Regions from separate parts of the Nocardia sp. NPDC003693 genome, predicted to be linked through region 3. Evidence: riboswitches for the same ligand, from Rfam matches in the RefSeq annotation. Region 3 holds a riboswitch; each other region holds the start of a gene.
What was found. Region 3 has a riboswitch for cobalamin ahead of ACWDOP_RS17150 (serine hydroxymethyltransferase). Riboswitches for the same ligand answer to the same signal wherever they lie in the genome.
Positions count from the first base shown of each region.

Region 1: linked by a shared signal. The riboswitch ahead of ACWDOP_RS15215 (ABC transporter substrate-binding protein) and the one ahead of ACWDOP_RS17150 (serine hydroxymethyltransferase) in region 3 are both predicted to bind cobalamin.
Region 2: linked by a shared signal. The riboswitch ahead of ACWDOP_RS11450 (methylenetetrahydrofolate reductase) and the one ahead of ACWDOP_RS17150 (serine hydroxymethyltransferase) in region 3 are both predicted to bind cobalamin.
Region 4: linked by a shared signal. The riboswitch ahead of metE (5-methyltetrahydropteroyltriglutamate--homocysteine S-methyltransferase) and the one ahead of ACWDOP_RS17150 (serine hydroxymethyltransferase) in region 3 are both predicted to bind cobalamin.

Region 1 is NZ_JBSFNO010000011.1:161,608-169,397, reverse strand. Features, by position in the region: gene ACWDOP_RS15245 (oxidoreductase) at 1-423, shown strand, start outside; gene ACWDOP_RS15240 (SDR family NAD(P)-dependent oxidoreductase) at 861-1,547, shown strand; gene ACWDOP_RS15235 (S-adenosylmethionine:tRNA ribosyltransferase-isomerase) at 1,544-2,611, shown strand; gene ACWDOP_RS15230 (GNAT family N-acetyltransferase) at 2,865-3,719, shown strand; gene ACWDOP_RS15225 (lysophospholipid acyltransferase family protein) at 3,729-4,688, shown strand; gene ACWDOP_RS15220 (family 1 glycosylhydrolase) at 4,895-6,151, shown strand; cobalamin riboswitch at 6,214-6,372, shown strand; gene ACWDOP_RS15215 (ABC transporter substrate-binding protein) at 6,407-7,790, shown strand, end outside.
Region 2 is NZ_JBSFNO010000007.1:165,261-173,050, reverse strand. Features, by position in the region: gene ACWDOP_RS11475 (NrtA/SsuA/CpmA family ABC transporter substrate-binding protein) at 1-273, opposite strand, end outside; gene ACWDOP_RS11470 (IclR family transcriptional regulator) at 563-1,318, shown strand; gene ACWDOP_RS11465 (family 2A encapsulin nanocompartment cargo protein cysteine desulfurase) at 1,382-3,340, opposite strand; gene ACWDOP_RS11460 (family 2A encapsulin nanocompartment shell protein) at 3,315-4,244, opposite strand; gene ACWDOP_RS11455 (hypothetical protein) at 4,508-4,804, opposite strand; cobalamin riboswitch at 5,140-5,308, shown strand; gene ACWDOP_RS11450 (methylenetetrahydrofolate reductase) at 5,468-6,484, shown strand; gene ACWDOP_RS11445 (GNAT family N-acetyltransferase) at 6,765-7,403, shown strand; gene ACWDOP_RS11440 (IucA/IucC family protein) at 7,416-7,790, shown strand, end outside.
Region 3 is NZ_JBSFNO010000013.1:166,172-173,961, forward strand. Features, by position in the region: gene ACWDOP_RS17110 (NAD(P)-dependent oxidoreductase) at 1-235, opposite strand, end outside; gene ACWDOP_RS17115 (SDR family oxidoreductase) at 235-984, opposite strand; gene ACWDOP_RS17120 (aldehyde dehydrogenase) at 1,045-2,511, opposite strand; gene ACWDOP_RS17125 (hypothetical protein) at 2,744-3,004, opposite strand; gene ACWDOP_RS17130 (TerD family protein) at 3,117-3,698, opposite strand; gene ACWDOP_RS17135 (GlsB/YeaQ/YmgE family stress response membrane protein) at 3,873-4,142, shown strand; gene ACWDOP_RS17140 (helix-turn-helix domain-containing protein) at 4,223-5,428, opposite strand; gene ACWDOP_RS17145 (hypothetical protein) at 5,666-6,019, shown strand; cobalamin riboswitch at 6,110-6,295, shown strand; partial or broken gene ACWDOP_RS17150 (serine hydroxymethyltransferase) at 6,288-6,434, shown strand; gene ACWDOP_RS17155 (lipase family protein) at 6,600-7,790, shown strand, end outside.
Region 4 is NZ_JBSFNO010000029.1:97,513-105,302, reverse strand. Features, by position in the region: gene ACWDOP_RS27670 (MarR family transcriptional regulator) at 1-179, opposite strand, end outside; gene ACWDOP_RS27665 (hypothetical protein) at 397-729, shown strand; gene ACWDOP_RS27660 (DUF6879 family protein) at 707-1,228, shown strand; gene ACWDOP_RS27655 (helix-turn-helix domain-containing protein) at 1,225-2,109, shown strand; gene ACWDOP_RS27650 (DUF6879 family protein) at 2,241-2,771, shown strand; cobalamin riboswitch at 3,381-3,555, shown strand; gene metE (5-methyltetrahydropteroyltriglutamate--homocysteine S-methyltransferase) at 3,715-5,979, shown strand; gene ACWDOP_RS27640 (methylenetetrahydrofolate reductase) at 5,987-6,988, shown strand; gene ACWDOP_RS27635 (carbonic anhydrase) at 7,085-7,738, shown strand; gene ACWDOP_RS27630 (hypothetical protein) at 7,784-7,790, opposite strand, start outside.

The DNA.
Region 1 (7,790 bases), on a different contig from region 3:
GTGCGCCTGTCGCAGACCAAGGTCAACGACTTCACCTACCGCTGGCCCGGCGGCGAGGCCGACGCCCGCGTGGTCTTCGAGGCCGTGCGCGCCGCGGACTACCTGCACATCGCCAGTGAGGGAAAGGATTTCATCGAGACCGCGCGCTTCCCGAGTGGCCGCACCATCACCCAGGTGGCCCGCGAGGTGTCCGGCCGCCCGGTGATCGCCAACGGCGGGATGCACGTGCTCGAGCAGGCCGCGGCGGTGCTGACCGGCGGACACGCCGACGTGCTCAGCCTCGGCCGCGGCGCGCTCGCGAATCCCGATCTGCCGCAGCGTGTTCGCGCGGGTGCCGCGCTGGCGGACTTCGACTTCGAGATGCTGCACCCGCTGGCGAATCTGGAATCCGCCGCGGCCTGGCGTGCACGCTCCGGGCGCTGATCCGGTGCGCGCTGTTGCCGACCGAGACCAGCTGCTGGGTCTCGCGCGGTGCGCGTTCGGCGGCGAATTGCGCTGAGCATCGCGCCGGTCGCCTTGTGCGGGTCCAATCGTGTTGCCGGGGTGGACTATCGGTGGCTCGGCCCGCGCGATCTCCGCGACGGTGAGCTTGCCGGTCTCGGGCAGGCCGCTCCACCCGGCGTCATGCCGATGTCCTCGGCCGGGAGCGTGTCGGTGACTTCGGCCCGACCTCGGACCCCGCCGTCAGCGCCCCCTTTATCGAACACGGAATGCCGCTGCAAGATCCTCTTGGACCCGTGTGGGGTAGAGACCCGAGCCGGGACCGCGCCGACCACAAAATCGTTCCCCGGTTCTGCCGTGGGCGGAAGGCGGGCCCGCGCCATTGACCTCGAGTTAGGTTGAGGTTGAACGATGGCTGCATGGAGCGAAACAAGAAGGCACTGATCACGGGGGCGTCGGCGGGACTCGGGCGGGCCGTCGCGCTGGAGCTGGCGGCCCGGGGCTGGCAGCTCGTCATTTCCGCGCGCGGAGCCGAGCGCCTGGCGCGCGTGCGGGCCGCGACCGGGGCGACGGCCGTGGCGGGGGACATCGCGGACCCGGCGCATCGGCGCGAACTGGTCCGGGCGCTCGGCGGGGGGCCGGTCGACCTGGTGCTCAACAACGCCGGTGCGCTCGGAACCAGTCCGCTGCCCGCGCTCGAGCACTACCCCCTCGCCGATCTGACGGCGCTGTTCGACACCAATGTCGTTGCGCCCCTGGCGCTCACCCAGCTGGTGCTGCCCGCGGTACGCGCCGCCGAGGGCGTCGTGGTCAACATCAGCTCGGACGCCGCCGTCGCCGCGTACCCGGGCTGGGGCGGGTACGGGGCGAGCAAGGCGGCGCTGGACCACCTCACCGCGGTACTCGCGGTGGAGCATCCGGGCCTGCGGATCTACGCCTTCGACCCGGGCGACATGCGCACGGACATGCATCAGGCGGCGTTCCCGGGCGAGGACATCTCCGACCGTCCGGAAGCCGAGTCGGTCGTCCCCGCCCTGCTCCGCCTGCTCGACGCACAGCTGCCCAGTGGCCGGTACGCGGTATCGGATCCGGTGGTGGCGTCATGACCACGGAGCTGACCGGTCTCGACTTCACCCTGCCCGCCGAACTCTCGGCCACCACCCCGCCCGAGGCGCGCGGTGTCGCCCGTGACGAGGTTCGCCTGCTGGTCAGCGACGGCGGCGCGCTGACCCACGCCCGCTTCCGCGAGCTACCCGCGTTCCTGCGCCCGGGAGACCTGGTGGTGGTGAACAATTCGGCCATGCTCGCCGCCGCGGTGGATGCCGAGCTCGACGGCGTGCCCGCGGTGCTGCACTTCTCCACCTGGCTGACCGGCCGGCGCTGGGCGGTGGAGCCGCGTGATCCGGCGGGCATCCCGTGGGCGGGCCCGCCGCTGAAAACCGGTGCCCGGCTGCGGCTTCCGGACGGCTCGGCGGCCGTGCTGGCCGAGCCCTGGCTGCCGGGCGCGACCCGCCTGTGGGTGGCCGAGGTCGAGACCTCGGTCCGGGACCTGCTCGCCCGGCACGGCCGCCCCATCACCTACTCCTATGTCCCCGAGCGCTGGTCGGCGGACTACTACCGCACGGTCTTCGGCCGCGAGCCCGGCAGCGCCGAAATGCCCAGTGCGGGCCGGCCCTTCACCGACGCGCTGGTCACCGAGCTCGTGGCCCGCGGCGTCGCGCTGGCCCCGATCACCCTGCACACCGGCGTCTCCTCGCCCGAGACCGGGGAGCCGCCCAATCCGGAGCGTCTCACCGTTCCCGATCTGACCGCCCGCCTGGTGAACCTGACCCGCGCGGCGGGCGGGCGGGTGATCGCGGTCGGCACGACGGTGACCCGAGCCCTGGAGTCGGCCGCCGACGACCGGGGGCTGGTGCGCGCCACCGCGGGCTGGACCTCGCTCGTGCTCGACGGATCGCGCCCGGCCCGGGTGGTGGACGGCCTGATCACCGGCTGGCACGCGCCGGGAGCCTCGCATCTGCACCTGCTGGAAGCGGTCGCCGGGGCCGAGGTGGTGCGCGCGGCCTACCGCGCGGCCGTCGACACCGGATACCTCTGGCACGAATTCGGTGACACCGCACTGCTGTTCCGCCGCCGACCCGGTGCGGAGGCGTCCGGCGCGGTGGCGTAGGCTCGCGATCTCGGCCCGCCGACCGGAGTCGCGGACGCGCCCGGCCGGTGCGCCGGACGCCCGCCGACCGGCGTCGCGGGTGTCCGGAACACACGCCGTACCCACCCGGAATACGAGCGTTTGTCCTGGTAGGGAACGTTCGGAAGCGATCCGATGAACTCCGGGTGCGGGCCCCGACGCGTTCATCGGACTGGCATCGACCCGCCATCTGGCGGTCGCTCCGGCGCAGTCTGAGCCTGGCTTGATCAACAGCATGACCAGCACGGCAGTGTCGAAGTCCAGCCTGCTCCCCGCAGCGTCTGCCCCCCTCTCGCGCCCGGAACCGCCCCGCACCCAGAGCCGTTCGCAATACTCCCTGGTCGTTTCCTCCGATGCGGAGCATCGCGAGGCCGCCCAGCGGCTGCGCTACCAGGTGTTCGCCAACGAGCCGGGTTTCGCCATCCCCGCCAACCCGGCCGGCCTGGACGCCGATCGCTTCGACGATCACTGCGACCACCTGCTGGTTCGCGACGAACTCACCGATCAGTTCGTCGGCTGCTACCGTATGCTGCCCCCGGACAAGGTGACCGCCGCCGGCGGCTACTACACCGCCACCGAATTCGACCTGGGCGCACTGGATCCGGTCGGCAACCGGATGGTCGAGATGGGCCGCGCCTGCGTGGTGCCCGATCACCGCAACGGCTCGGTGCTGACCCTGATGTGGGCGGGCATCCTGCACTACATCCAGCTCACCGGCTACGAGTGGATCATGGGCTGCGTCTCGGTCCCGATGGTTCCCGAGCCCGGCGATCGGCCCGGCGCGAACGTGCGCGGGGTGCGCGACCTGATCCTGCGCAAGCACGGCCTGGAGCCGGAACGCCGTGTGCGCCCGTACAACCCGGTCGTCGTCGAGGGCCGCACCCTCGACGAGATCGAGCCGCCGGCGCGCCCCAAGCTGCCCGCGCTGATGAACGGCTACCTGCGCCTCAACGCGCAGATCTGCGGCGAACCGGCGCACGACCCCGACTTCGCGGTCGCGGATTTCGTGGCGCTGCTGGGGCTTTCGACCGTCAATACCCGTTACCTGGAGCGCCTGCAGTCCGCGGTCGCCAGTATGGATGCCCGGTGATGAATCATGATGCCTGCCCTGCTTTCCACCGGAACGGCCGGATTGTCTTGTCCGCCCGCTGAATCCGGCGCCCACGCGTGGATGCCGCACAGCCCCTGCGGTCCCGAGTGCGTGCGCACCGCACCCGAGGCGAGCGTGCTGCTGATGGCCGCCCGCATCGTCGGTTTCGGTGCGGTGCTGGCCTCGTTCCCGCTGGCGCACGTGCTCACCCCGCGCCGCCGCCGTCCGGCCCTGCAGAGCCGCTACGCGCGGACACTGCTGCACTGCTGTGGAATTCGCGTCCGCGTGATCGACAATCGGGCACCCGGCGACACCCCGAGCGGGGTCCTCGTGGTTGCCCCGCACATCGGCTGGACCGATGTCATGGCGCTGTCCGCGGTGGAGCCGACCTCCTTCGTCGCCCGCGCCGACCTCATCGACTGGCCGGTGCTCGGCGCGGTCGCCCGCAAGGTCCGCGTCATCCCGATCGAACGCGAACGCCTGCGCGCCCTGCCCGGCGTGATCGGTGAGATCGCGTCCCGCCTGCGCGCGGGCGAGCGCGTCGGCATCTTCCCCGAGGGCACCACCTGGTGCGGTCGCGCCCACGGTCACCTGCGGCCCGCGCTGTTCCAGGCCGCGGTGGACACCGGCACGCCGGTGCAGCCGATCCAGCTGCGCTACCTCGACGCCGACGGCGCGGTCTCCACGGTCCCCGCGTTCGTCGGCATCGACACGATGGCGGACTCGATCCGCCGTGTCCTGCGCTCGCGGGGCGTTATCGCCGAGCTCACCCTGCAGCCCACGGTGCCGCCCGGTACCGATCGGCACGAGCTGGCCCGTCGCTGTGAACGCGCCATCGCCGACTCCGGTGTCGATCGCGCGTTCGCGGATCTGGTGCACCTCGCCGAGCACGAACGCGTCGCGGCCCAGGTGGCGGCACTCGAGGAACGCCTGCTGCAGCCGTCGGCGACCCCGGCCGATCGGGGCTGAGCGCGCGCACCGGGATTCGCCTGTACCGGAATCTTGTTCGCGATCCCTGGCGCACATCGCGGGCGCGCAGCATACTTCCGCGTACACCGATGCATCCGGATGCATCGGTGTATCGGTAGAGCTCGGTGGACCGGAGGATCGAAGTGCGGCAGCGGTGGTCGAAACTGTGTACGGCGGGGGTGGCCGCGGCCTTCTCGATCGCGACGATGACCGTGGTGGGCGCCGGGCCGGCGGGTGCGGATGTGCCGGGGCTCGGCGACGACTTCGAGTTCGGTGTCGCGCAGTCCGGATTCCAGTCCGAGGGCTACAGCCCCGACAGCAACTGGCTGCGGTACGGGGATCAGGGCCGGGTGCGCGAGCCCATCGGCAACTCGGTCGACTTCTTCCACAACTACGCGGCCGACATCGAGCGGGCGCGGAGTCTGGGGGTGGGGATCTATCGCACCTCGGTCGAGTGGTCGCGCGTGGAAACCGTTCCGGGGAGCGATGATCCGGCGGGGTGGGCGTTCTACGACGCGGTCATCGCGCGGATCGTGGGCTCCGGCATGCGGCCGATGATCACCCTGAACCACTGGGTCCATCCCGGATGGGAGGTGGATCGCGGCGGCTGGAATCGACCCGAGATGTCCTCGGAACTGGTCGATTTCGCGCGGCGGGTGGTCGATCGCTACGCGTGGGCGCGCCCGCTGTGGATCACCTTCAACGAGCCGACCGAATACGTCCGGCGCGAGCTCATGTACGGCGGTCTGCGCCCGGAGAACGCGGGCGCGATGGTGTCCGGCATCGTCGCCGCGCACCGGGACATCTACCGCCACATCCACTCCGTACAGCCGGACGCGCAGGTCTCCTCCAACCTGGCGTACATCCCGATCCCGGGCGTGCAGTCGTGGCTGGAGCAGCTGTTCCCGGAACAGATGCGCGAGAGCCTGGACTTCATCGGCGTGGATCACTACTACTCCACCTCGGTCACCGACCTGTCCGCCGCGTACGGCGCGACCGGGGAGTTCTGGAAGAGCACCCAGGCCCCGGAGAGCATCTACTACGTGCTCCGCCACATCGCGGCGCGGTTCCCCGGCAAGCCCATTCGCGTGATCGAGAACGGTCTGGCCACCGGCCCGGACGGCGGTCGCGACGACGGCTACACCCGCGGCGATCATCTGCGCGACACCGTCTACTGGCTGCAGCGCGCCAAAGCGGACGGCGTCGACGTGGTCTCCTACAACTACTGGAGCCTCACCGACAACTACGAATGGGGCGACTATTCCGCCCGCTTCGGCCTGTACACCGTTGACGCCCAGCACGATCCGAGCCTGACCCGCCATCCCACCGACGGTGTCGCCGCCTACCGCGACATCACCGCGCGCGGCGGAGTCCCGAGCGATTACAAGCCCACGCGGTACCCGGTGACCTGCTCGCTCGTCGCGGTTCCGGACAGCTGCGCGGCGCCCGCCGTGGTCGAATAGCCGCGCCCGGCGGCGCGACCGAGCCGCTGCCGCCCGTCCGGCGGGCGTCCCCCGCGCGCCCGGTCCGTCCCGTAGGGTCGGTACCCGGCGTAGGGAACACCGGTGTGAATCCGGGGCTGTCCCGCAACTGTCACCGGGGAGCAATCCGCCGAAATATGGTCACGACCTGCCCAGGTTGGAAGGCCGGCGGGGTGTGTCGATCCGGGAGCCAGGATACCTGCGCCCGCGGTATCGGGATCACACCAACGAGGATTGATGAACAACTACACACCGCGACGGCCGGATGTCGGCCGCCGCACATTCCTGCTCGGCAGCGCGGGCGCGCTCGGGGCCGTCCTGCTCGGCACGTCGGGCGTTCTCGCGGGCTGCGGCTCGGACACCGGTGCACGCACCGCGGCCTCGGGCCCGCCCCGGCCGGGCGGCCGCCTGCGGACGGTGATCGCCGGGCGCTCGGCGAGCGCGGACGTGCTCGATCCGCATCAGGCCGGGAGTTCGGCCGGCGGCGCGGTGTCCAAGAACGTCTGGGACAAGCTCGTCGCCTACAACAACGACCTGACGCTGCGCTACCGGCTGGCGGAGTCGGTCGTGCCGAATGCCGATGGCAGCCAATGGCGCATCACGCTGCGGCCGGGCGTGCTGTTCAGCGACGGCTCCCCGCTGACCGCGCGCGATGTGCTGTGGAGCTTCCAGCGCATGCTCGACCCGGCCCGGAACTCCTCGGGCGATCTCTCCGCGGTCGACATGTCGCGCACCCGCGCCGAGAGCGATCTCGTGGTGACGGTGCAGATGAAAACGCCGCTGGCGGACTTCGGTTCGGTGCTCGCGGGCTGGTACTGCTACATCGTCAAGGACGGCACCGGCGTCATCGACGGGTCGGTGCTGCCGGTGGGCACCGGGCCGTTCGCGCTGGTCAAGTGGTCTCCGGGCGACCGGACCCTGTTGCGGCGCAACGAGAAGTACTGGGACGGGCAGGTTTTCCTGGACGAGGTGGAGATCATCCAGATCGCCGAGACCGAGGCCCGGGTGAACGCCTTCCTGTCCGGGGAAGCCGATGTGGTGCACGAGATCTCGTATCTGCAGGCGCGAAACCTGTCCGGGGACAGCGACATCACGGTGGTCACCCCGCCGGCCGGTCTCATGGGCGCGTTCCAGATGCGCGTGGACACCGCGCCGTTCGACGACGTGCGGGTGCGCCAGGCCATGCGGCTGGCGGTGGACCGGCAGGCCATGGTGGATTCGGTGTACTACGGCTACGCCGAACTCGGCAACGACATCTACGGTAGGGGCGCGCCCTTCTACGACGCCGATCTGCCCCAGCGCGCCTACGATCCGCGGAAGGCGCGCGAGCTGCTGCGGGCGGCGGGCAAGGAGAATCTCACCGTCACCCTGCCCACCGCCGACGGCTTCCCCGGCATGCTGGAATCCGCGACGCTGTTCGCCGAGCAGGCCAAGGCCGCGGGCATCACGATAAAGCTCGAATCGGTGCCGGCGGACACCTACTTCTCCCAGGTCAGCGGCAAGGCCGCGCTGTCGCACATCGGCTGGTGGAACTACAGTCTCGACTACTTCTACGGCCAGACCATGACCAGTGATTCGCCGAGCAACGGCACCGGCTGGAAGCGGCCCGGCTGGGATGCCA
Region 2 (7,790 bases), on a different contig from region 3:
GGTGTTGAACAGCTTCAGCATGGAGCTGAAACCCGGTGTGGTGGTGACCCATTCGATGCGGGCGCCCAGCGGGGCCAGGGCCTTGTCGAAGGTGCCGTCGCGCTTGCCGACCGCGAGCGGGCCGGAGTTGCCCGGGTCCACGACCTTGAGGACCAGTTCCGGTCCGGCCGCGTCGTCGGTGCTCGCGCCCGATCCACACGCGGCGACGAGAGCGACGACGGGGGCCAGCGCGAGCGCGAGCCGCCAACGGTTGGGCCGACGTGTGCGGAACATCGTGGGGACACCTCTTCCGGTTCGAGAATCGATCGCGTCATCGATCGATGCCCTGGGACAGTAGGGATCCCGGAGCGCCACGGCGAGGTAATGCTTTCCGAGGATCGGAAGGCTTGACAGCGGTGGGGGACAGCGGTTACACCGCGCGAAGTCGCCGGTGCCCGCGTCGAACGGGCTGATCCTCGACAGAGTTTCGCGCGGGCCGATGCGAATTCGTGTGCTGGGAGGTTTTCCGGATAGTGGAAAGCTCGGCGGTGGGGGCCGATGTGTCCGTGCTACCGTCGCCGACGTGGAAGCCCCCGGTGTGCAAACCATTGCCCGTGCCCTGTCGGTGCTCGAATGTTTCCGGGGCGGCGACGAGCGCGGCGTCTCGGAGATCGCGCGCCAGCAGGGCCTGGCCGTGAGCACCACGCACCGGCTGCTGGCCGCCCTGGTCGCCGCCGGATTCCTGGAGAAGAACGAGGAATCCAGCCGCTACCGCATGGGCGGGGCGCTGGCCGAATACGGTCAGATCGCCTACCGCCAGCACCGCATCTATCTCGCCGAACCGTGCCTGGAGCAGTTGGCCGCCACGACCGGCGCGAGCGCCTCGGTCGCCATCCGGCACAGCATCCACGCGGTGCTGCTCGGCACCAGCCGCTGGCGCGAGACCGACGGCCATCGCCTGCAGGGCGTGCGGCTGCCGCTGCACGCCAGCGCCCTGGGCAAGGCGCTGCTGGCGTGGTCGGACGCCAGCGACGAGGAGCTCGCGGCCCTGCCCTACGACGAGGGCACCGATCGCTCGGTCTCGGGCCCGGCCGAACTGCGCGCCGAACTGACCCGGACCCGCGAGCGCGGCTACGCCTACAACGACGGCGAACTCGACCCCGAGTTCCGCACGATCGGCCTGCCGATCCTCGATCCCACCGGCCGCTGCCGCTTCGCCCTGGGCCTGCGCGGCCCCACCGCCCTGATGATCCCCGAGCGCGTCCCGTTCCTGGTCGAGCTGGCCAAGGTCACCGCCGCCGAGATCGGCACGCGCTTCGCCGCGGCCACATCGGAATAGCGCACGGCGTCCACGCGACCCGAAAGCCGCGTGGACGCCGGTCGGGTGCCGCCGTCGATCCGGTCAGCCGCGCGCGTGGGCGAGGCGGGTGACCTCGGTGATGAAGCGGTCGATCTCCTCGCAGGTGTTGTAGAAGGCGAAGGAGGGGCGAACCGTCGCCTCCACGCCGAAGCGGCGCAGGATGGGCTGGGCGCAATGGTGCCCGGCCCGGACCGCTATGCCCTTCTCGTTCAAGGCCGTTCCGACTTCGAGGGGTTCGTAGCCGGCCAGGGTGAACGACAGCACGCTCGCCTTGTGCGCGGCGGTGCCGATGAGGCGCACACCCGGGATCGCCGCCAGGCGGGGCGTGGCGTACTCGAGCAGGCCGTGTTCGTAGCGGGCGATGGTGTCGATGCCGAGGGTTTCGACGTATTCCACGGCCGCGCCCAGGCCGACCGCGTCGGCGATGTTGCCGGTGCCCGCCTCGAAACGGCCCGGCGGCGGCTGGAACAGCGAGCGATCGAAGGTGACGTCGCTGATCATGTTGCCCCCACCCTGCCAGGGCGGAAGGTCCTGGAGCACTTCGGATTTGCCGTAGACCGCGCCGATGCCGGTCGGGCCGAAGAGCTTGTGGCCGGAGAAGACGAAGAAGTCGGCGTCCAGGGCGCGGACGTCGATCCGGGTGTGCGGGATGGACTGCGCGCCGTCCACCACGGTGACCGCGCCCGCGCGCCTGGCCTCGGCGACCACGTCCGCGATGGGCGTAATGGTGCCCAGCGCGTTCGACACATGGGTCACCGACACCAGTTTCGTGCGATCGGACAGCAGCCGGGTGTACTCGTCCATCCGCAGCTGGCCGGTGTCGTCCACCGGAATGACCTTCAGCACCGCGCCGGTCTCGGCCGCCAGCAGCTGCCACGGGACGATATTGGCGTGGTGTTCGAGGTGCGAGACGAGGATCTCGTCACCGGCGTGCAGGTTCTTGCGGCCCCAGGTCTGGGCGATGAGGTTCAGGCCCTCGGTCGCCCCGCGCACGAAGATGATCTCCTGTGCCGAGCCCGCGCCGAGGAACCGCGCCACCGCCTCTCGGGCATGCTCGTACGCGTCGGTCGAACGCGCCGCCAATTCGTGTGCGGCACGGTGGATATTGGAGTTCTCGTGCTCGTAGAAGCGGGTGATGCGGTCGATGACCGCGCGCGGCTTCTGCGTGGTGGCGGCGTTGTCGAACCACACCAGCGGGTGCCCGTTCACCCGCTCGCCCAGGATGGGGAAATCCCGGCGGATGGCGTGCACGTCGAACGGCGGATGCCGATCCGGCACGGGATCGCCTGCCCGGTCCCCGAGGAAGTAGAACTGTGACCCCGCCGGTGTCGGCTCGGCCTGCGGGCGCTCGAGGAAGTAGAAGCTCGGCCCGCCCGCCGGGGCCGCCGGTGAGCTGAAACGCGATGGGGTCAGCGGGATATCGAGCGACGGCAGTTCCGGCAGCCAGGGATCGGTGTGCACCGGGGCCGCGGCGGTCCCGGACTCCCAGCCCGGCACGGTCGGGGCGGGTGTGGCCCCGCCGGGCGGCACCGCACCCCGCGGTGCGCCCGGAGTGCGCGCAGTGCCCGCCGTGGCAGGAACGGAGATGCCCGGACTCGGCTGCGGCACAGCGCCTTCCGACACCGCACCGCCGCTCGGCACGGCCGGGTCCGGTGCGTGCGGGAGCGAGCTCGCCCCCGCCGCCGACAGGGGAGCGGCCACAGGGGCCGACGCGGCCGAGGGCAGTGCCCCCGGCGATCCGGGAACGCCGGACGGCCCCGCCGGGGTGCTCGGCGCGCCCGGAACATACGGGATCGGCGGCGGCTCCGGGGCCGGGGTGCTCAGCCCCGCGACGCCCAACCCCCCGAGGCCCGGCGCCGCCGACGGCAGCGCCGAGAAGAACTCCCCGGCAAGGCGATTCAGCGTCGCCTCGTCCGGGAGCAGCGCGCTCCACTCGGAACCGGTGGCGGCCACCGGTTCCGGGGGAGCGGGCAGATCAGCGGTAGGTCGGTGCATAGTCATGGAACCTGTTCACCTCTGCGCCCTCGAGCACGGCCACCGCGTCGTCGGTCAGGATCGCCAGCGAGCAGTACAGCGACACCAGATACGAGGCAATGGCACTGCGGTCGATTCCCATGAACTTCACCGACAGGCCCGGGCCCTGTTCACCGGCCAGGCCCGGCTGGTACAGCCCGACCACGCCCTGTCGCTCCGCGCCCGGGCGGATGAGCAGGAACGTCGTCTTGCCGCCCGTCACCGGGACCTTGTCCGAGGGGATGATCGGAATCCCGCGCCAGGTGATGAACTGCGAGCCGAACAGGCTCACCGTCGGCGGCGGCACACCGCGCCGCGTGCACTCTCGCCCGAACGCCGCGATGCCCTCCGGATGGGTGAGGAAGAAGCCGGGCTCCTTCCAGACCTTGGCGATGAGATTGTCCAGGTCGTCGGGCGTGGGCGGGCCCGCGATGGTCGAGATCCGTTGCTTCTTCGGCGTATTGGCGATCAGCCCGTAGTCGGGGCTGTTGATCAGCTCGCCTTCCTGATGCTCCTTGATGGCCTCGATGGTCAGGCGCAGCTGCTGGGAGATCTGGTCGTGCGGGCTGGAATACAGGTCCGAGACCCGGGTGTGCACGTCGAGAATCGTGTGCACGGCCTTGAGCCGGTACTCGCGCGGATCCTTCTCGTAGTCGATGAAGGTCTCCGGCAGCGGGGACTCGTCGTAGTTGTCGCACTTGATGTCGACGGTCTGCTCGTGCGTCACCCGATTGCGCCGGTAGATACCGGCTTCCACCGGCACCCAGCTCAGCAGATGGACCAACCACCGCGGGGTGATCGACTCCATCTGCGGAACGGTCTTGGTGGCATTGGCGAGTGTCCGAGCGGCCTCGTCGCCCAGTGCCACCGGTTGCGGCACGGTACTTGTCATGAAAACCGCCTTCAATTAGGCAAATTGGGGGTTACCGACGGGACGGAATACTAACCCCGGGAGTCGGCGCTGTCCTGGCGAAGCACACGGCGGGCGTGTCCTGGAAGTTTGCTGGCGATACCGTGATTCGATGCCGCCACTTCCGTGAATGTGAAGGAGTGCACTCCGCCGGATAGGAGTCACGAGCTAACAGTGAGGAAACCGTAATTGCGCGGTAATGAGCGCGCGGGCGGCGCGCGTGGAAACCGGTGCGGCCCCGCGCCTCAGCGCACGCCCACGAGCACCGCGTCGGTGATCGAGCGCCACGCCACCCCGGCTTCGGTGAACCCCGCCGCGCGGACACGGTCGAGATGCCAGTCCAGGGTCTGCGGAACGCCCTGCTGCCGGTTGTCCAGGATGGCGCGACTGGCGGCCAGTTCGTTGCTCAGCCGGGAATCGTCGGCGATGCTCGCCCACCACCGTTCCCAATCCGGCACGCCCTCCGAGCGCACACGCTCCTGATGTCCGCGCTGGATCCGCTCGTCCAGCTCGTTCAGTAGCGGGGTCCCCGGGTCGGGCATGTGATCGGCGTTGACGAGCAGCCCGCCGGGGCGCAACAGCGTCGGCAGGTCCGCGATCCCAACTTTCTTGCCACGCTTCCCAATTCATGGCTTCTCCAGGGTCTGATCAGCGGCTTCGGAACGGACGCAGACTACGCGGCCGTCCGGGCGCGTCGGCGCCGTGACACGCGGCCGGGCGACGCCGGGACGCGCCGGGAAGGGGTGTGGTTGTCGGCGGCGGTACCACTTCGCTATATTCGCCTGCGCAGCTGGTTCGCCGGAGGCGGTATCGAGGAGCCCCTGATCCGTCCGAAGGCGTCGAAGCCCGGTGGCGCGTTCGCGCGCCGCGGGGCGAGAGGGAACCCGGTGGGAATCCGGGACTGTCCCGCAGCGGTGAGTGGGAACGACAGCCGTCATTCCGCGCTGGGCGCGTTGCCCGGGAAGCGATGGCCGATAGGACCAGCCCCGGCACGAGCGCCGGGGCCGACCCGGGTCACGGGTCGATGCCCACGAGTCCGAAGACCTGCCCGTTGTGCCGGATACGTCGTGTCCGGCGGTTGTCGCCTCGTGGACCGGGTGGCATGCCGAGCGGAACCGGGCGTCACACGACGCCACATCATGGGCTCCTTTCAGCGTGCACTCGCGATGAGGTGGCCATCGGCATGCTGACCATGGAGCTCACCAATGACGAACCCGGACAATACATTCGCGGCCGTGCCCGGCCGCGCGCCGATCGAACGCACCGCCCGCGTCGCGCCCCTGGCCGCCGCGCGCGCCTCGGTCGTGCAGAACCTGCGCATCCATTCCGGTGCGCGAGTGCCCTTCTCGGTGGAGTTCAATCCGCCGCGTGACGCCGCCGGCGAGGCCCGGCTGTGGCGCACGGTCCGGGAATTCGAGCGCATGCACCCGGCCTTCGTCTCCATGACCTACGGGGCCGGCGGCTCCACGAAGGACCGCACCGCCCGCATCACCGGCCAGCTCGCCCAGCAGACCACCCTGCTGCCGGTGGCGCACCTGACCGCGGTCGGCCACAGCATCGCCGAACTGCGCGCCCTGGTCGGTTCGTACGCCGACTGCGGCATCCGCGACATCCTGGTGCTGCGCGGTGATCCGCCGGGCGATCCGCTCGGGGCGTGGGAGCGGCACCCCGACGGTGTGGAGTACGCCGAGGAACTGGTGCGCATCGTGCGCGATCTCGGCGATTTCAAGGTCGGGGTGGCCTCGTTCCCGCAGGGCCATCACCGCTCACCGGACCTGGCCACCGATACCGCGCACCTGGTCGCCAAACTCCGCGCCGGAGCCGACTATTCGATCACCCAGATGTTCTTCGACGTCGAGCACTATCTGCGACTGCGGGATCGGGTGGCCGCGCACGACCCGGTCGAGGGCGCGAAGCCGATCATTCCCGAGCTGATGCCGATCACCTCGCTGCGCACGGTGCAGCGCGCGGTGGAGCTGTCCGGCCGCGAGCTCCCGCCCGCCGTGCTGGCGCGGTTGCGGCGCGCGGCGGGGGATGGGCCCGAAGAGAACAGGGCCGCGGTGCGCGCCGAGGGCATCGAGATCGCGACCGAAATGGCGCAGCGTCTCATCGACGAGGGCGCGCCGTGTCTGCACTTCATCACCCTCAATTTCGCCAAGGCGACGACCGAGGTGCTGACCAATCTCGGCTACCGGGTCACCGCGGCGCCGCTGAGCGCCTGAGAAACCGGCGGCGGGTCCGGAAATCCCGGCCCGGCCCGGCAATCGGCTGGCTCTGAGATCTGCGTTACGCTAGCCTAACCTAAATCGGATGAGGTTAGGCTACGTTTACTACGTAAGTGTACGCTGATCAGCGGTTACGCCCCGCGGCCGGCCGTAGATGCTGAAAGCCTGCCGCTATTGCTCGCGTGTTGCGAGAGACCCGCTGCGATTTTCGGGTTAGCCCACCCTAATAAAATAGGTTACCCTAACTCGCGAATGTGGATCTGCGAGAGGGTTTCTGATGGTGGTTGCTCGTCCCGAGACGAGTCCGGGTACCGATGGAGTTGCCGAACCAGCTGTTTACGAGCTGACCGCCCGGCCCATCGATATCGAACGTGACACCGAGACCGCTCATCGGTGGCTCATCCACCCCAAGTCGGCGTACTGGGGCATGCTCGAGAGCACCCCGGCCGACGTCGAGGATCTGATCCGCGTCGCCAAGTCCGACCCGGATCCGCGATTCGGTATGTGGATCGGCGCTTTCGAGGACGAGCCGCAGTTCCTGTTCGAGCTGTACAACCCGCAGACCAGTGATCTGGCCAAGCCGGGCACCGGATACGAGCACGCGGCCGGTGACATCGGCATGCACCTGCTGGTGTCCAACAGCGAGCGCAGGCTGCCGGGCTTCACCGGCAACGTCATGCTGCACATCATGCGCACCGCCTTCTTCGAGTGCGGCGCCGAACGGGTCGTGGTCGAGCCGGATCACCGGAACCTGCACGTGCAGAAGCTCAACGCCGCGGTCGGCTTCCAGGTCGCGGGTGATTTCCCGGTGGCCGACAAGATCGCCCGCCTGAGCTACTGCACCCGTGCCGATTTCATTCGGCTCACGGACAACGGCCGGTCCCTGGCGACCGACTTCCAGCTCGCGAACTCCTGAGAAGGTAGTGCTTTGACCAGCCCCGAAGCTTCCGCATCCCTATCCGCGTTCTGGCAGACCTACGAGAGAAGAATCGCGACCAAGATTCTGGCCGAGTTCTGCCACGAGCGGTTCGTGCACCCCGTCGAGTTGACCCCCGGCGTCTACGTACTGCACTCCGATGACGGCCTGACCGAATACGGTTTCCGCGCCGAGGTGCTGTCCCTGGACAGCTGGTGCATCGACGAGTCGTCGCTGCGCCGCACCCGCGACGGCGAGCCCGCGCGCATCGACGCCACCCAGCTCGTCATCGATCTCAGTGGCTCCCTGGGTATTCCGCGCGACGCGCTGCCGGAATACCTCGAGGAGTTCACCAACACCCTGCTCATGAGCGCGAATCGCCCCGAC
Region 3 (7,790 bases):
CGACCGCGACGCAGATCAGCTCGCAGGTCTTGGCCAGTTCGGCGCCGCTGGCCGCGAACTGCGCGCCGCGTTCGGTGAACGGTGTCACGACGTCGGCGCGCATATCGCACACCGTCAGGCCGCCGGCCCAGTCCAGCAGGCGCTCGGCCATGGGCGCGCCCATGTTGCCGAGTCCGAGGAAACCGACGCGCGGCGCGGGCCCCTCCGGGGCCACCGTGTTCTCCGGTGTCGTCATCAGCGAAAGACCTGCCCGCCATCGACATTGAAGATCTGCCCGGTCACCCACGACGCCTCGTCCGAGAGCAGGTACAGGCAGGCGCCGACGAGATCCTCCGGGGTGCCCATGCGCTTGAGCGGCAACCGCTTGACCATGTCCTCCACGATCACGTCCGGCGTCACGTTCTTGGTCGCATCGGTGTTGATCGGGCCGGGAGCGATGGCGTTCACCCGAATATTCGCCCCGCCCAACTCGGTCGCCAACTGCTGGGTCAAACCGTTGACCCCCACCTTGGCCAGACCGTAGAAGCTCGAGTACGTCCACGCCGCGGTCGAGGACTGATTCACGATCGACCCGCCACCGGCCTTGCGCATGTGCTTCCACACCGCCCGCGTCATGATGAGCGCGCCGTCCATGTTCACGCTCATGAACTTCTTGTAGTAGTCCCAGTCGACGCTGAGCAGCAGATTCAGCTTCATGTCGCCGTAGATCGCCGCGTTGTTCACCAGGTGGTCGATGGCGCCGAACTCACGCAGAGTGAGATCGGCCAGCGCGGTGGCAGATTCGGCGTCAGCCACGTCGACCTCGCCGAAGATCGCCGTCCCGCCCGCGGCGGCGATGGATTCCACGACCTCCTTGCCGCGTTCGGCGTTGAGATCGGCGACGACGACCTTCGCGCCCTCGGCGGCCAGCGCCCGGGCATAGGCGGCGCCGATGCCCTGGGCGGCGCCGGTGACGATGGCGGACTTTCCGGTAAAGCGTGACAAGTTCAGCTCCTGCGTGCGTGAAACATGATGTGACGGTGCGGTTTTCCCGGACGACGTGCGTCAGGCCATGCTTGCGATGAGTTTGGTTTCCAGGTACTCCTCGAACCCGGCGACGCCCATTTCCCGGCCGATGCCGGACTGCTTGTAGCCGCCGAACGGCGCGTCCGCGGCGTACCAGACCCCGCCGTTGACGCTCAGCGTTCCGGTGCGCACGCCCGCGGTGACCCGGGCGATCCGCTCGGGATCGGTGCCCCAGACCGCGCCCGACAACCCGTACGGCGAGTCGTTCGCGATACGGATCGCGTCCTCGTCCCCGTCGTAGGGGATCACCACCAGGACGGGACCGAAGATCTCCTCGCGCGCGACCGTCGCGGCGTTGTCGACGTCGGCGATGAGGGTGGGCTCGATGAAGAACCCGCGGTCCCGCGCGGCGGGCCGGCGCCCGCCGACCACGATGCGCCCGCCCTCGGACCGCGCGATATCGAGATAGCGCTCCACCCGGGCCCGCTGCCGCTCGGAAATCAAAGGCCCGCAGATGGTCCCGGGTGCGGCCGGGTCCCCGGGGACGATGCGGCCCAGCGCCGCGGCGGCCGCGTCGACCGCCTCGGCGTAGGACGCGCGCGGCACCAGCAGGCGCGTGGTGAGCGCGCACCCCTGCCCGGCGTGCACCGCGACCGAGAATCCGGCCATGCCCGCGGCCGCGCCGATGTCGGCGTCGTCGAGCACGATGAACGCGGATTTGCCGCCGAGCTCGAGGAAGGTCTTCTTCAGCGTGGCAGCGGCATTGATCATGACCGTGCGCCCGGTCTGGGTGGACCCGGTGAAAGTGACCATGTCCACGCGCGGATCACCGGACAGTTGCGCGCCCAGCTCGTGATCGGACGAGGTGACGATATTGACCACGCCCGGCGGGAAGTCGGTGTGCTCGGCGATGATGGCCCCGACCGCCGCCGCGCACAGCGGGGTGTCGGGAGCGGGCTTGAGCACCACGGTGTTTCCGGCCGCGAGGGCCGGTCCGAGCTTGGCGAAATTGATCTGGTGCGGGAAGTTCCACGGCGTGATCGCCCCGACCACGCCCACCGCCTCGCGCTGCAGCACGCGCCGGCTGCGGATACCCATGGGCGCGGCGACCCCGAGATCGGTTTCCCACTCGTAACTTTCGGCGAGCTGCTCGGAGAACTCCAGATCCGCGACCGGGCCCTCGAGGTGCGGGCCGCGGGTGAGCATGACCGGCGCTCCCGCCTCGGCGACGGTCAGCGCGCGCAGGTCCTCGATGTCGGCCTGCAGCGCGGTGCGCAGCTGGCGCAGGCAGTGCGCCCGGAAGGCGTGATCACGCGACCAGTCGGTGCTGTCGAACGCCGACCGCGCGGCCTCGATGGCCGCGCTCATATCCGCCTTGTCGGCATCGGCCGCGAACCCGTACGCCTCCTCGGTCGCGGGGTTGATCGTGACGAATTCACCGCCACCGCCGGTGGTCAGCTTGCCGCCGATCAAGAGCCGCGAGCTGTCTGCGGGCGGGAGAACCATGAACCACTCCAATGCTGTCTGGACAGGTGTACGGACTATAGTCCGCGCTCTTGAACAGACGCAAGGACCCGGTCGAGACGCTCGACGGCTTTCCCTGTGGCCCTGGCCAACGCAGCGCTACGCCCACCCGGTGCGAGAATGGCAGGCCATTGCCGAAGCTGTATGGCTGCCGACTCTCACCGGGTGGGCGTTCGCGCGTTCAACGATCCGGGCTGCGGCCGGTCGCCGTTATTTAGGGACTGGGCTGCGGAACGTCGACGTTGCAGTCGTCGATCTTCGGATTCACGCCCATGTAATTCAACGGACCGGCGAGAATTGTCACCGCGATGGTTCCGGTGCTCGCGCAGTTTGTCGGCGCGTTGTCGAAGTAATCGCGCTGGCCTGCGGCAATGGCGCCGATCAGCAGCCAAACCAAGACCAGCACACCAAGAATGCTGATACCACCCGAGCTGCGTACCACGCGCGTTCTCCCGTCGTCCCGATATGTTCTCATATCGAATCCTTCGTCCAATACCCGGCGTCACCGGCTATTACGGATCGTCTTCGTACTCTTCGGATACCCGGGATTTCGGAAACCTAACGGGGTCGATTTCCGTTCGTGGAAATCATTGCGCGGCCTGACTGTGCAGGTACTGCAGGACGTACGGCACCGCCTCGGCCGCGTGCAGCGCGGGGATGCCGACGCCGATGCCCTCGTACGCCCAGAACCCCGGGGTGCGTTCGAGTTTGCCCATCACCAGCGCGGTGTGCGGGCCGCCGCTGAGCAGGTACCGGGTTATCTCGGTATCGGTTCCGGCATCGAGCAGACGACAGTACGCGTTTGCGATGTTCGAGAAACTCTGACCGGAGTACGATGTGATCACGACGATGACCGTCGTGACCTCCGGGGCCAGGCGAGCCAGGTCCAGGACTATGACCTCATTGTCGCCGGCCCCCTCACCGGTCAGATTGTCTCCGGTGTGACGGACCGACCCGTCCCGCGAGGAGAGTTGCCCGTAGTACACGGCGTCCATCAACTGATCATCAGCACTGAAAAGCAGTGCGGCAACGTTCAAGTCGACCCGCACCCCCGGTTCGAGGGTGCCGTCGGGGTGAACCACGAGATCGAGGTCCGATGCGTCCCATCCCAACGCCACCGCGACGCATTCCAGCGCCGATCCGTCCGGGTTTCCCAGCGCGATGGACACCGAGCATCTCCTTCGATCGCAATCTTGTCGCTCCCGGCATTCCCCCTGCTCGGAGCTTGAAACGCAGCGCGCCACCCGGGATTCTGCGGTACCCCCGCATCGTTTCCCCCGCGGCGGGTATGTGAGGAAGTGAGCGCCGGCGATCTCGGCGACGCTGATAGAAGGAGAAACATCATGCTCGGTCTGGGTATTCTCGGGTGGATCATCATTGGCGGTCTCGCTGGATGGATTGCCAGCAAGATCATGAAAACCGACGCTCAGCAGGGCATCCTGCTCAACATCGTCGTCGGTGTCATCGGCGGTCTGCTCGGTGGCTTCCTGCTCAAGCTCTTCGATGTCGACGTCGAGGGCGGCGGTCTCTGGTTCAGTTTCTTCACCTGTCTCGGCGGCGCCGTCATCCTGCTGCTCCTGGTCAACCTGGTCACGCGACGATCGGTGCGCTGACCCCTAACCACTGAAATCGCCTGTGCCCGAGCGCCCCACCTTCCGGGGGCGGCTCGGGCACAGGTGTGTACGGGGGTCGCTCAGCCGTTCACCGTCACCCCGCACCAGGCCGCGAAACCGCGAATTCCATCGGTGCGCCGGGCATCCTGCCGGGCCAGCACGCGAATGGTCTCGTGCACCATCGGGTGGTAGCGGGTGAGCGAGGGCGAGATGCCCTTGGCGGTGTGCAGCGCGTCCAGCACCATGGCGCGGTCACCGTGCAGCAGGTAGGCGCGAGCGAGATCGATGTAGTGGTGCCCGGACCGCGAGCGCGGGGTGCCCGCCGGAATGTACAGTCCCTCGGCTCTTTTCAGCGCTTCCCCGCCGTCCATCAGCTCCACCGCCAGCGCCACGGACCAGATGCCCGCGTTGGTCGGGCCGAAGACCAGCACCTCGTCGCGATCGTGCCCGATGCGTTTGGCGGTCGACTCGGCCTCGGCCAGATGCGAATCGGCCAGGTCCCGGTTCCCGGCCCGCGCGGCCGCCAGCCCGGACTGCAGATGCAGCCCGCCCCAGGCGATGAGATCTCCGTCGGTGCCCGCGCGCAGCAGGGCCTCGAGATCGGCGCGGCACTGCTCCAGGAAAACGAGCGCGGTCTTCCAGTCACCGCCGTTGGTCAGCAGACTCGCGCGATGGAACCGGCTCGCCGCGATCCACAGCGGATCCCCACTCGCGGTGGCGGCCCAGGTCATTCGATCCACGGCGCTGGCCGCCAGGTCCACGTAGCCCAGTTTGTGCGCGAGGCTGCGCACGTTGTAGTACAGCTCGGCCAGCACGACGAACACCCGATCGCGGTCGTGACCGTGGCTGCGGTGCACCAGGACTCGGGTTTCGGTGAGCAGGGCGGGCAGCAGCGCGGCCAGTTTGGGGGCGGCGGCGTCGCGCCGGTACCGGCGGGCCCGGATGGCGGCGTCGGCTAGCGCGGCGAGCGGGCGCACCTCGATGTCGGAGTCGGCCAGGTCGTAGGCGGCGAGTTCGTTGCGCAGCAGCGCGATCGCGCCGTGCAGTTCCCGATCCTCCACGCTGGTCGGCGCGAACGGCTGCCCCAGCAGTTCGGCGGTACTGGTGCGCAGGGCCTTCGCGCTCGCCGCGATGAAGGCCGGGGTGGCCGCGCGCCGGCCCTGTTCCACGGCGCTGATCAACGAGGTGGACAGTCCGGTCTCCATGGACAGCCGGGCCTGGGTCCACCCCCGGAGCTTGCGGCCCTGCGCGACTCGCGAGCCGACTCCAGCCGATTCCTCACTCATCACGGCCTCGATTCAAGCGGTTCCCCGGTATCGAGACTGCCACAGATTGTGTGAGTCCGCCGCAGGTCGCGGCGGCACGCTGGATACAGCGACCAGCGCCGGAGCGGTTCGTCCGATTTGTCGAATCTTCGGCGCGACAGGCGCACTCGATGAATCCACACCGAAGGAACCGGACATGGAACGCATGCGCGCCGACGAGGATCCACGGCCCCTCGCCTCGGGTGGGGGGTGCCGGTGATGTTCGAATGCCCCAAGGCCCTGGGTTTCCTGAACAAGGACGTCTCCGGCGGGCGGCAGCCGTGGGACGAGCGCCTGATCCGCAGCACCGCGGCCCGGCTCGGGTACGACCTGTCCAAGATCCTGGTGTTCGACGCCCACACCCAGGAGTGGGTGCACCGCCTGCGGGTCGCGGTCGACCGCACCGGCGCCGCGGCGGTGTTCGTCCCGAACGTCGAACACTTCGACGCCGCGGTGGTTCCCACCGGACTGGTCGCGGTGGTCGATGTGATCACCGTCGAACCCGAGGAGACCTACGCGCGCGGCGGCGCGCACGAGCCGGGCGGTCGCGACGCCCCCGGCACCGGCCACTGAACACCGATGCCTATCCTGGTGGCGCAGCTGGTTCGCTCGCGATGTGGCCCACGGAGCCCCTGACCCCATCGCGCGCGTCGAAGCCCGCGCGGCGGTGACGCCACCGCGGGTGAGAGGGAACCCGGTGAGAATCCGGGACTGCCCCGCAGCAGTGAGCAGGAACGACCGCCGTCACACGCACTGGACCCCGCGTCCGGGAAGCGACGGCCAGTAGGTGGACCCCGTACGGGGCCGGTGCCCCCGAGTCCGAAGACCTGCCCGCTGTACCGGCGACGCCGAGTTCACCGAGGTCGCCGACATCATCGCCACGGCACTGGCGGGCGGAGCCGATCTCGACGCGCTGCGCGGGCGGGTCTCCACGCTCGCCCGCGACCTTCCGCTGTACGACGGCCTCGAGGACTGGAAGCTGCTCTGACACGCGCGGTCTCCGTTCCGGGCGCCATGAGGGGGCAGCCGGAACGGAGACCGGCAACACTGCGGCACACTGTCTCGGACGGCTCTTGCTAGACAGTGATGTACAAGATAATCTGCCTTCGATGTGAGTCAGTGTGGTCTCACATGGAGCAGATGGAGTCGACCTATGGCGCTGCGCGCGTCGCTGCCGGGCCGTGTGGCCGTGGCGGCCCTGGCATTCACCGCGGTGGCGGGCACGTTCACCACCGCGACCGCAACGGGCGAGCCGGGCGGGTCCGCACCCGTCGCGGTCGCGCCCGCACCGGCGTTCGCGGTGCCCCCGGAACTGGATCCGGGCTTCTATCGGCCGTCCCCCGAGGTGGTGGCGAGCAAGGCGCCCGGTGAGATCATCGCCGCGCGGCAGGTCAACGTGGCCAACGCCGGGGTGATCCCGCTCAACGTCGATGCCTGGCAGGTGTCGTTCCGCTCCAACAACACTCGCGGCGAGGCGATTCCGGCCGTCGCGACGGTGCTGAAACCGCGCGGGTCCGCACCCGACAAGCTCGTCTCGATGCAGGTGGCCGAGGATTCGCTGGCCGCCTACTGCGCGCCCTCCTATGCGGTGCAGCAGTGGTCGGCGGCCGCGGCCGTCGGGCAGATCGTCGCGCCGCTGGAGTTCGTCATCGCGCAGGCGGCCATCCAACAGGGCTGGGCGGTGGTCATTCCCGACTATCAGGGACCCGACAGCGCGTTCGGCGCCGGGCCGCTGGCCGGGCGGATCACCCTCGACGGGATTCGCGCCGCCCGGGACTTCGAGCCGATGCGGCTGGCTCCGGACACCCGGATCGGCATGTACGGCTACTCCGGCGGCGCGATCGCGACCGGGCACGCCGCCGAGCTGAAGGCTTCCTACGCACCCGAACTCAACGTGGTCGGCACGGCCGAGGGCGGCGTGCCCGCCGACTTCGGTCCCCTGCTCGACATCGGCAACGGTCAGATCTGGGCGGGCATGATCTTCTCCGCCGTCATCGGTCTCGGCCGCGAGTACCCGGAGTTCGGGGCGCTGCTCAACAGCAACCTGGACCTGCTCGGACAGACGCTGCAGGTCGTCAAGGGCGGGCTGTGCGTGCAGTACAACACCGCGCTGTTCCCCTTCGCGAACATGAAGGGCATGCTGCGGGTGCCCGAGGGCGATCCGATGCGCAATCCGATCGTGCGCGACACCCTCGACCGCACCCGGATGGGCAAGGCCACCCCGGACATGCCGATGTTCATCTGGCAGGCCAATCCCGACGAGCTGATTCCGGTCGGACCGGTCAACACCCTGGTCGACACCTACTGCCAGGACCCGGCCGCGCGCGTCCAGTACACGCGCGAG
Region 4 (7,790 bases), on a different contig from region 3:
GCGGGACTTCGCTGGGTGCTGCGGGCCAGTCCCGATACGGCAAGTGCTTTGACCGCCGAGCCGGTGCTGGATCTGGTGAAACCGGTTTTCTCGCACAACTGTCGGATCGTAAGCGTTCGTGCGGGTTCAACTGTGGCCAGTGCCGCGAGCACTGTGGCCTGCGTCTCGGTGAGTGGCATCGGTGCCCCTGTCGTCGCTGTGAAGAACTCGGGGATGGAGTGATCACGCCGGCCACGCGCGGTCGAGATCGACGGTACGAAGAGGCTTGTATCCAGCACAACAAGTTTGCAAGGACTTGCAAAAAACCTGTTGTTCAGCAACGGAAATGGCCTATCCGTAGGACCCTGTAGTGAGGGCGGTGCAAACTGCGACACGCAAGTCACGGGAGGCAAGATCATGGGCTTTCGAGTACTTGGCAAGACCGGCTCGGGCAAGGAGGGGTGTCCTGCACTCTGCGCGACGGATGAGGGCAGCTACCTGCTGGTGGGGTGGAAGACTGGAAGTCCCGAAACCATCGAAATTCCCCATGCCCTGCTCGGATTCGCGGAGCCGCGAACGTTCGTGGGAGCGACGATGGTCGACACGGGGCGGGGTACGTTCACGCTCACCGGTCGGCCGGTGACCGATCTCCCGACCGTTGCGCGACTCGACATGGAAGACTACGAAACAGCGATCGAGGTGCCGAAATCGGAAAGGACGTTCTTCGGTGAAGTTCCTGCCCACGACTGAACTGCTCAGCGCGGCGCGGCACAGCATCTTTCACCTGGAAGTGCGTGACTCGTACGGAGTCGAGTCCGAGGACGAACCACTGCAGTGCTTCTTACGTGGGGAGCAGTTCGATCTCAGGGCTTGGTTCCAGGACTGGTACGACTTCGTTCAGGACAGAGTTGCGCACGGTGTCTCGGTGTCGCGGATCAGGGTTGTGACAACACCGCACAGCGACTACCAGCGCTGGTTGTTGGAGCTGACCGCGCTGAACACGGAAGCGGGCGAAGACATCCGATACCTGCCTCGCCATCTCGCAGGGCAGGTGCCGCCCGATGACTGGTGGCTCGTCGATGACGAGACCGTGGTGTTCAACCTGTCCGACTGTGAAGGCAGGGCAGTAGGCGGTTCCGCGGTGACCACCGACCCGGCAATCGCGGCCTACTGCAGGGGTATTCGCGACCGCCTGTGGCCGTTGACGACACCGTTCGACGAGTACTGCCGGGTGACCACACGTCAGTGACGAACCCGATCGAGGAGGGCCGTGCGGCTCTCGGCAAGCGGCTTCGAGAGATTCGGCGTCGTGCAGGGGTGTCCGGCCGGGAGCTCGCCCGCCTCTCCAAATGGCATGAGAGCAAGGTCAGTAAGATCGAGTACGGCGTGATCCGCCCGTCCGACGCCGATCTGCGGGCCTACTGCCGTCATACCGGCGCAGGCGACCAGTTGGACGATCTCCTCGCGACCCTGCACAACGTCGACTCGGCATACGTCGAGTGGCGGCAAGCGCTGGGAACGGGGATGAGACGCCGCCAGCAGCACACCCTCAGGCTTGAGGCGCAGGCGACGCTGATTCGCAATTGGGAACCGGCGATCGTGTCGGGTCTACTGCAGACGGCCGATTACGCGTCCGCGATCATGCGGAACATCATCGACTTCTACGAGATTCCGGACGACCTGGATGTGGCCGTCTCGAAACGGATGGAACGCCAACGGATTCTCTACGCCCAGGGGAAGAGATTCCACTTCCTCATGGCCGAACAAGCGCTCTACACCAGCTTCGGTGAGCAGCAGGTCATGCTGGGTCAGCTCGATCGGCTCTACTCGCTGATCGGGATGCCGCGTGTGACGCTGGGCATCGTTCCACGCGCCGCGGAGGGCCGGGTGGTCGTCGAGAACTTCTTCATGTTCGATGACCGCCTGGTCAAGGTCGAGGGGCACACAGCGAGCATCACCATCACTCAGCCTCGGGAAATCGCCCTGTACGGCAGAGCGTTCGACGTCTTGGCAAGGCAGTCCCTCACCGGCGACGCAGCCCGCACCGTGATCCGAACGGCCATCGAAGTCCGTCGAGGGGGCTCGAACAGCCCGCCGCACCCGCGAGCCCCAGGGCCGACCGCTGGGTGACCGGACGGCGAAATTCATTCCGTAGATGCCTGCGAACGGTTTCCCGGTGACCGACCCCGCGGCGCTCGCTCAGGGACACGCCGGACCATGAGATGAGCATCGAAATACCTGTAGGAAGGAGATTCGCAGGGATGCTGCTGCACCACGGTGAGGACGCGATTCGACTGTTCCGTAGGGGGTGGTCCGTAGCGGTTCATCTCGAACTGCAGGACGCCTACAGCACCCCGGAGGAGGATGAACCGTTCCGCGTCTTCCTGGCGGGCGAACCCGACGACTACGCGTGGTTCGCCGACTGGTCGAACGTCGTGCGCGAGGCGACGGCGGCCGGGAAGATCGTGCGGCGCGTCCGGGTCGTCACCGAACCGCACACCGACTACACTCGGTTCGCGCTGCACATCGCACGCCTCAATGCCCTGGCTGGCGAAGAGATTCGGTACGTTCCAAGGCATCTGGTCGATCCTGCATTGCTCGGTGGCGACGACTGGTGGATCTTCGATGACGACCTGGTCGCGTTCAGTGTCTTCACCCCGACCGGGGCAGGGGCCGGATTGGCCACCACCACCGACCCGGTGATTACCGCTCATATTCGATCGATTCGAGATCGAATCTGGCAGTCGGCGATTCCGTACGCCGACTACGTCGTACCTGCTGCCGGTCGATGACCGATCCGGGACAGGCGGTCAGGCAAGCGCAGGCGTGCGCGCTGACGGGCGGACCTGGACGGCGGCGACGGTGAATCGGACGACACCGACAAATGTTAGGAGGCCGGGCGGTCCCGCGCGAGGCCGATGCGACTGGCGGTCGGCGCCCGCGCGCCCCGCCGCGCCCCACGGGAACAGCCACTGGCCAGGGTGCGTGTCCTGGACCACAGTGCCCACTGGGCGGCGCGTCGTCGCGGGTACTGTCCCGACCGTCGCATCATGCTGAGTCATCACCATGGCAGACACCCCGAACGAGCCCCGGACCGACGCAGACCGGTCCGGGGCTCGATCGGTGCCCGGGCCGGGCGATTCGCCGCAGCCGGTTACATCTGCCGGAGGATGGTCGGCTGTCGGAAAGCACTGTGGAAGAACGCATTCGGACGAGATTCCTGGCTTGCCCATGCACGCCCCCGCCGACCCGATCCGCGTGAATCGCGACACGGTTGTTGGTGGATCCTGCGGATTTCGCTATATTCGCCACGCAGCTGGTTCGCCGGCGGCGGAGTCGAGGAGCCCCTGACCCGTCCGTTGGCGTCGAAGTCCAGGGCGTGTTCGCGCGCCGGGGACGAGAGGGAACCCGGTGAGAATCCGGGACTGTCCCGCAGCGGTGAGTGGGAACGACAGCCGTCACCCGCACTGGGCGCATGAATCATGCCTGGGAAGCGACGGTCAGTAGGACCAGCCCCGGGCCCGAGCGCCGGGGGCCGACCCTTTCCCGGGTCGATGCCCACGAGTCCGAAGACCTGCCCGTTGCGCCGGATACGCCGTATCCGGCGGTCGTCGCCTCGTGGATTGGGCGTTACGCCGAGTGGAACCCGGGCACGGGATCGATGCTTCCAGGGCTCCATTGGTGTGCGTTCCGTATGGGTGGCGGTCATCTGCTGCTGACCTCTGGAGTTCATCAATGTCGAACCCGCACAACACCTTTACCGCCACCGTGCTGGGGCTCCCGCGCATCGGGCCCAATCGCGAGCTCAAGCGCGCGATCGAGGGCTACTGGGCCGGACGCCAGGACGCCGCGAGCCTGCACGCCGTCGCCGCCGACCTGCGCACCGCCCAGCTGACCGCCGCGCGGGACGCCGGTCTGGACTCGGTGCCGGTGGGCACCTTCTCCTACTACGACCAGGTGCTCGACACCGCCGTGCTGCTGGGCGCGCTGCCCGAGCGGGTGGCCGGCATCGCCGACGAGCTGGACCGCTACTTCGCGGCCGCGCGCGGCAACGCCGAGGTGCAGCCGCTGGAGATGACCAAGTGGTTCGACACCAACTACCACTACCTGGTGCCCGAGCTGTCGGCGACCACCCAGTTCGCGCTGAACCCGGCCAAGCCGCTCGCGGAGCTGAAAGAGGCGCTGGCGCTGGGTGTTCCGGCCCGCCCGGTCGTGGTCGGCCCGATCACCTTCCTCAAGCTCGCCAAGTCCCTCGACGGCAGTGACCTGCTGGACCGGCTGGCCGATCTGCTGCCGCTCTACGAGCAGCTCCTGGGTCAGCTCGCCGAGGCCGGCGCGCAGTGGGTGCAGATCGACGAGCCGTCGCTGGTCACCGATCTGACCGAGGCCGAACTCGCGGCGGTCCGCAGCACCTACCAGCGGCTGTCCGAGCTGTCGGCGCGCCCGGCCATCCTGGTGGCGGCCTACTTCGGTCGCCTGGGTGCGGCCCTGCCCGCGCTGGCCGAGACCGGTGTCGAGGGCATCGCCGTCGACCTGGTCGCCGGTGGCGATGCGGACGTGGCCGCCGCCGAGGCGATCACCGGCAAGCTGATCGTGGCGGGCGTCGTCGACGGCCACAACATCTGGCGGGTCGATCCCGATCACGCGCTGCCCCGCCTGAGCGCGTTGCGCGCGGCCGGTGTCCAGGTGGCCGTGTCGAGCTCGTGCTCGCTGCTGCACGTGCCCTACAGCCTCGCGCCCGAGACCGACCTGGACGCGCGCCTGCGCTCCTGGCTGGCGTTCGGCGAGGAGAAGATCGCCGAGATCCGCGTCCTGGCAACGGCTCTCACCGAGGGTGAGGCCGCGGTCGCCGACGAGCTCGCGATCGCCCGCGCCGCGGTCGCCGACCGCAAGGCCGATCCGCGCCTGCGCGTGGAGTCGGTGCGGTCGCGCCTGACCGAGCTGACCTCCGATGCCATCCGCCGCACCCCGGCCGACGAGCGCCGTGTGCTGCAGCAGGAGCGCCTGAACCTGCCGCTGCTGCCGACCACCACGATCGGCTCGTTCCCGCAGACCTCCCGGATCCGGGTGGCGCGCGCCGAACTGCGCAAGGGCACGATCGATCAGGCCGAGTACGACAACCGGATGCGCGCGGAGATCGCCGAGGTCATCGCGCTGCAGGAGGAGATCGGCCTCGACGTGCTGGTGCACGGCGAGCCCGAGCGCAACGACATGGTGCAGTACTTCGCCGAGCAGCTCGACGGGTACGCCGCGACCGTGAACGGCTGGGTGCAGTCCTACGGCACCCGCTGCGTGCGCCCGCCGATCGTCTACGGCGACGTGGTGCGCCCGGCGGTCATGACCGTGGAGTGGTCCACCTACGCGCAGTCGCTGACCACCAAGCCGGTCAAGGGCATGCTGACCGGTCCGGTCACCATCCTGGCGTGGTCGTTCGTGCGTGACGACCAGCCGCGCTCGGAGACCGCGCGGCAGATCGCCCTGGCCATCCGGGACGAGACGGTCGATCTCGAGGCCGCCGGTATCGCGGTGATCCAGGTCGACGAGCCCGCGCTGCGCGAGCTGCTGCCGCTGCGCAAGGCCGATCAGGCCGCGTACCTGGAGTGGGCGGTGGACGCGTTCCGCCTGGCCACCTCTGGCGTCGCCGACGCCACCCAGGTGCACACCCACCTGTGCTACTCGGAGTTCGGCGAGATCATCGGCGCCATCGCGGGATTGGACGCCGACGTCACCTCGATCGAGGCCGCGCGCTCGCACATGGAGGTCCTGGACGACCTCAACGCCGCGGGCTTCGACCTCGGTGTCGGCCCGGGCGTGTACGACATCCACTCCCCGCGCGTGCCGAGCGCCCAGGAGATCGAGCAGTCCCTCGCGCTGGCGCTGAAAGCCGTTCCGGCCGAGCGTCTCTGGGCGAATCCGGACTGCGGTCTCAAGACGCGCGGCAACGACGAGGTGATCGCCTCGCTGCGCAACCTGGTGACCGCGGTCAACGCGCTGCGCTGAGGCGAACATGTACTCCATCCCAGGACGGGCCCATCTCACGACCGGACCGTCCGGTGGCACGTCCGCCAGGGCGACCGGTGCCGGATCGGTCGTCGACAGCCTGCGCATTCACGGGCGGGCCCGGGTGCCGTTCTCGGTGGAGTTCAATCCGCCGCGCGACGCGGTCGGTGAGGCCCGATTGTGGCGCGCCGTACGGCAATTCGAGCGGATGCACCCGGCGTTCGTCTCCATGACCTACGGCGCGGGCGGTTCGACCAAGGACCGCACCGCGCGCATCACCGGGCAACTCGCCTCGGAGACGACGCTGCTGCCGGTCGCGCACCTGACCGCGGTCGGGCACAGCATCGGCGAATTGCGCGCCCTGATCGGGTCCTACGCCGACTGCGGGATTCGCAACGTTCTGGTGCTGCGCGGCGATCCGCCCGGTGATCCGCTGGGAGCGTGGTCCCGGCACCCGGACGGGGTCGAGTACGCCGACGAGCTCGTGCGGATCGTGCGGGACCTCGGCGATTTCCACGTGGGGGTGGCCTCGTTCCCCGAGGGCCACCACCGCTCACCGGACCTCGACTCCGATACCGCGTTCCTGGCGGCGAAACTGCATGCGGGAGCGGACTATTCGATCACCCAGATGTTCTTCGACGTCGAGCACTATCTGCGGCTACGGGATCGGGTGGCCGCGCACTGCCCGATCGAGGGCGCGAAACCGATCATTCCCGAGCTGATGCCGATCACCTCGCTGCGCACGGTGAAACGCGCGGTCGAACTGTCGGGCCGCGAGCTCCCCGCCGCCGTGCTCGACCGGCTGCGGCGCGCGGCGGGCGATGGCCCGGAAGAAGATCGGGCCGCGGTGCGCGCGGCCGGGATCGAGATCGCGACCGAGATGGGGGAGCGGCTCATCGCCGAGGGCGCCCCGTGCCTGCATTTCATCACCCTGAATTTCGCCAAGGCGACCACCGAGGTGCTGACCAATCTCGGCTACGAGGTGACCGCGGCGCCGTTGAGCGCCTGAGCCGCGGTGTGCCACGCGGCGCAGCGAAAACGCTTCGTGAGTATGCCCACATGTCCGTTTTGTGGCGATTCTGTGGGGCGTAGGCAGAATGGCGTCATGCCGCATTCCAATCCGATCGCCGCGTGGAAGTCACTGCGCGAAGGTAACGACCGCTTTGTCAACGGCACTCCGCAGCACCCCGGCCAGGGGGCCGCGGCGCGCGCCGAACTGACCGGCGGACAGCATCCCTCGGCAATTCTGTTCGGCTGCGGGGACTCTCGCGTGGCCGCCGAGATCATCTTCGACCGCGGGCTCGGCGACATGTTCGTCGTGCGCACCGCCGGGCACGTGGTGGACTCCTCGGTCCTGGGATCCATCGAGTACGGCGTCGCCGTACTGAACGTGCCGCTCATCGTCGTGCTGGGCCACGACTCCTGCGGTGCGGTCCGCGCCACCATCGACGCGCTCGACACCGGCGCGGTGCCGGGCGGATTCATTCGCAGCGTCGTCGAGCGGGTCACCCCGTCGATCCTGCTCGGCCGCCGCGACGGCCTGAGCACCGTCGACGAACTCGAGGCCCGCCACGTCGAGGAGACCGCGCTGCTGCTCACCCAGCGCTCGACCACGATCGCCGAGCGCATCGCCGCCGGCCAACTCGCGATCGCGTGTGTCACCTACAACCTGGCGGACGGCCGGGCGGCGCTGCAGCGCGTGATCGGCAACGTCGGGGAAGCCGAAGTGTTCGAGGCGCTCGAAGCGCACACGGCGTAACCAACACCGGCTCGGGACGGACGCGCGTCCGTCCCGAGCCGAGACTCACCAC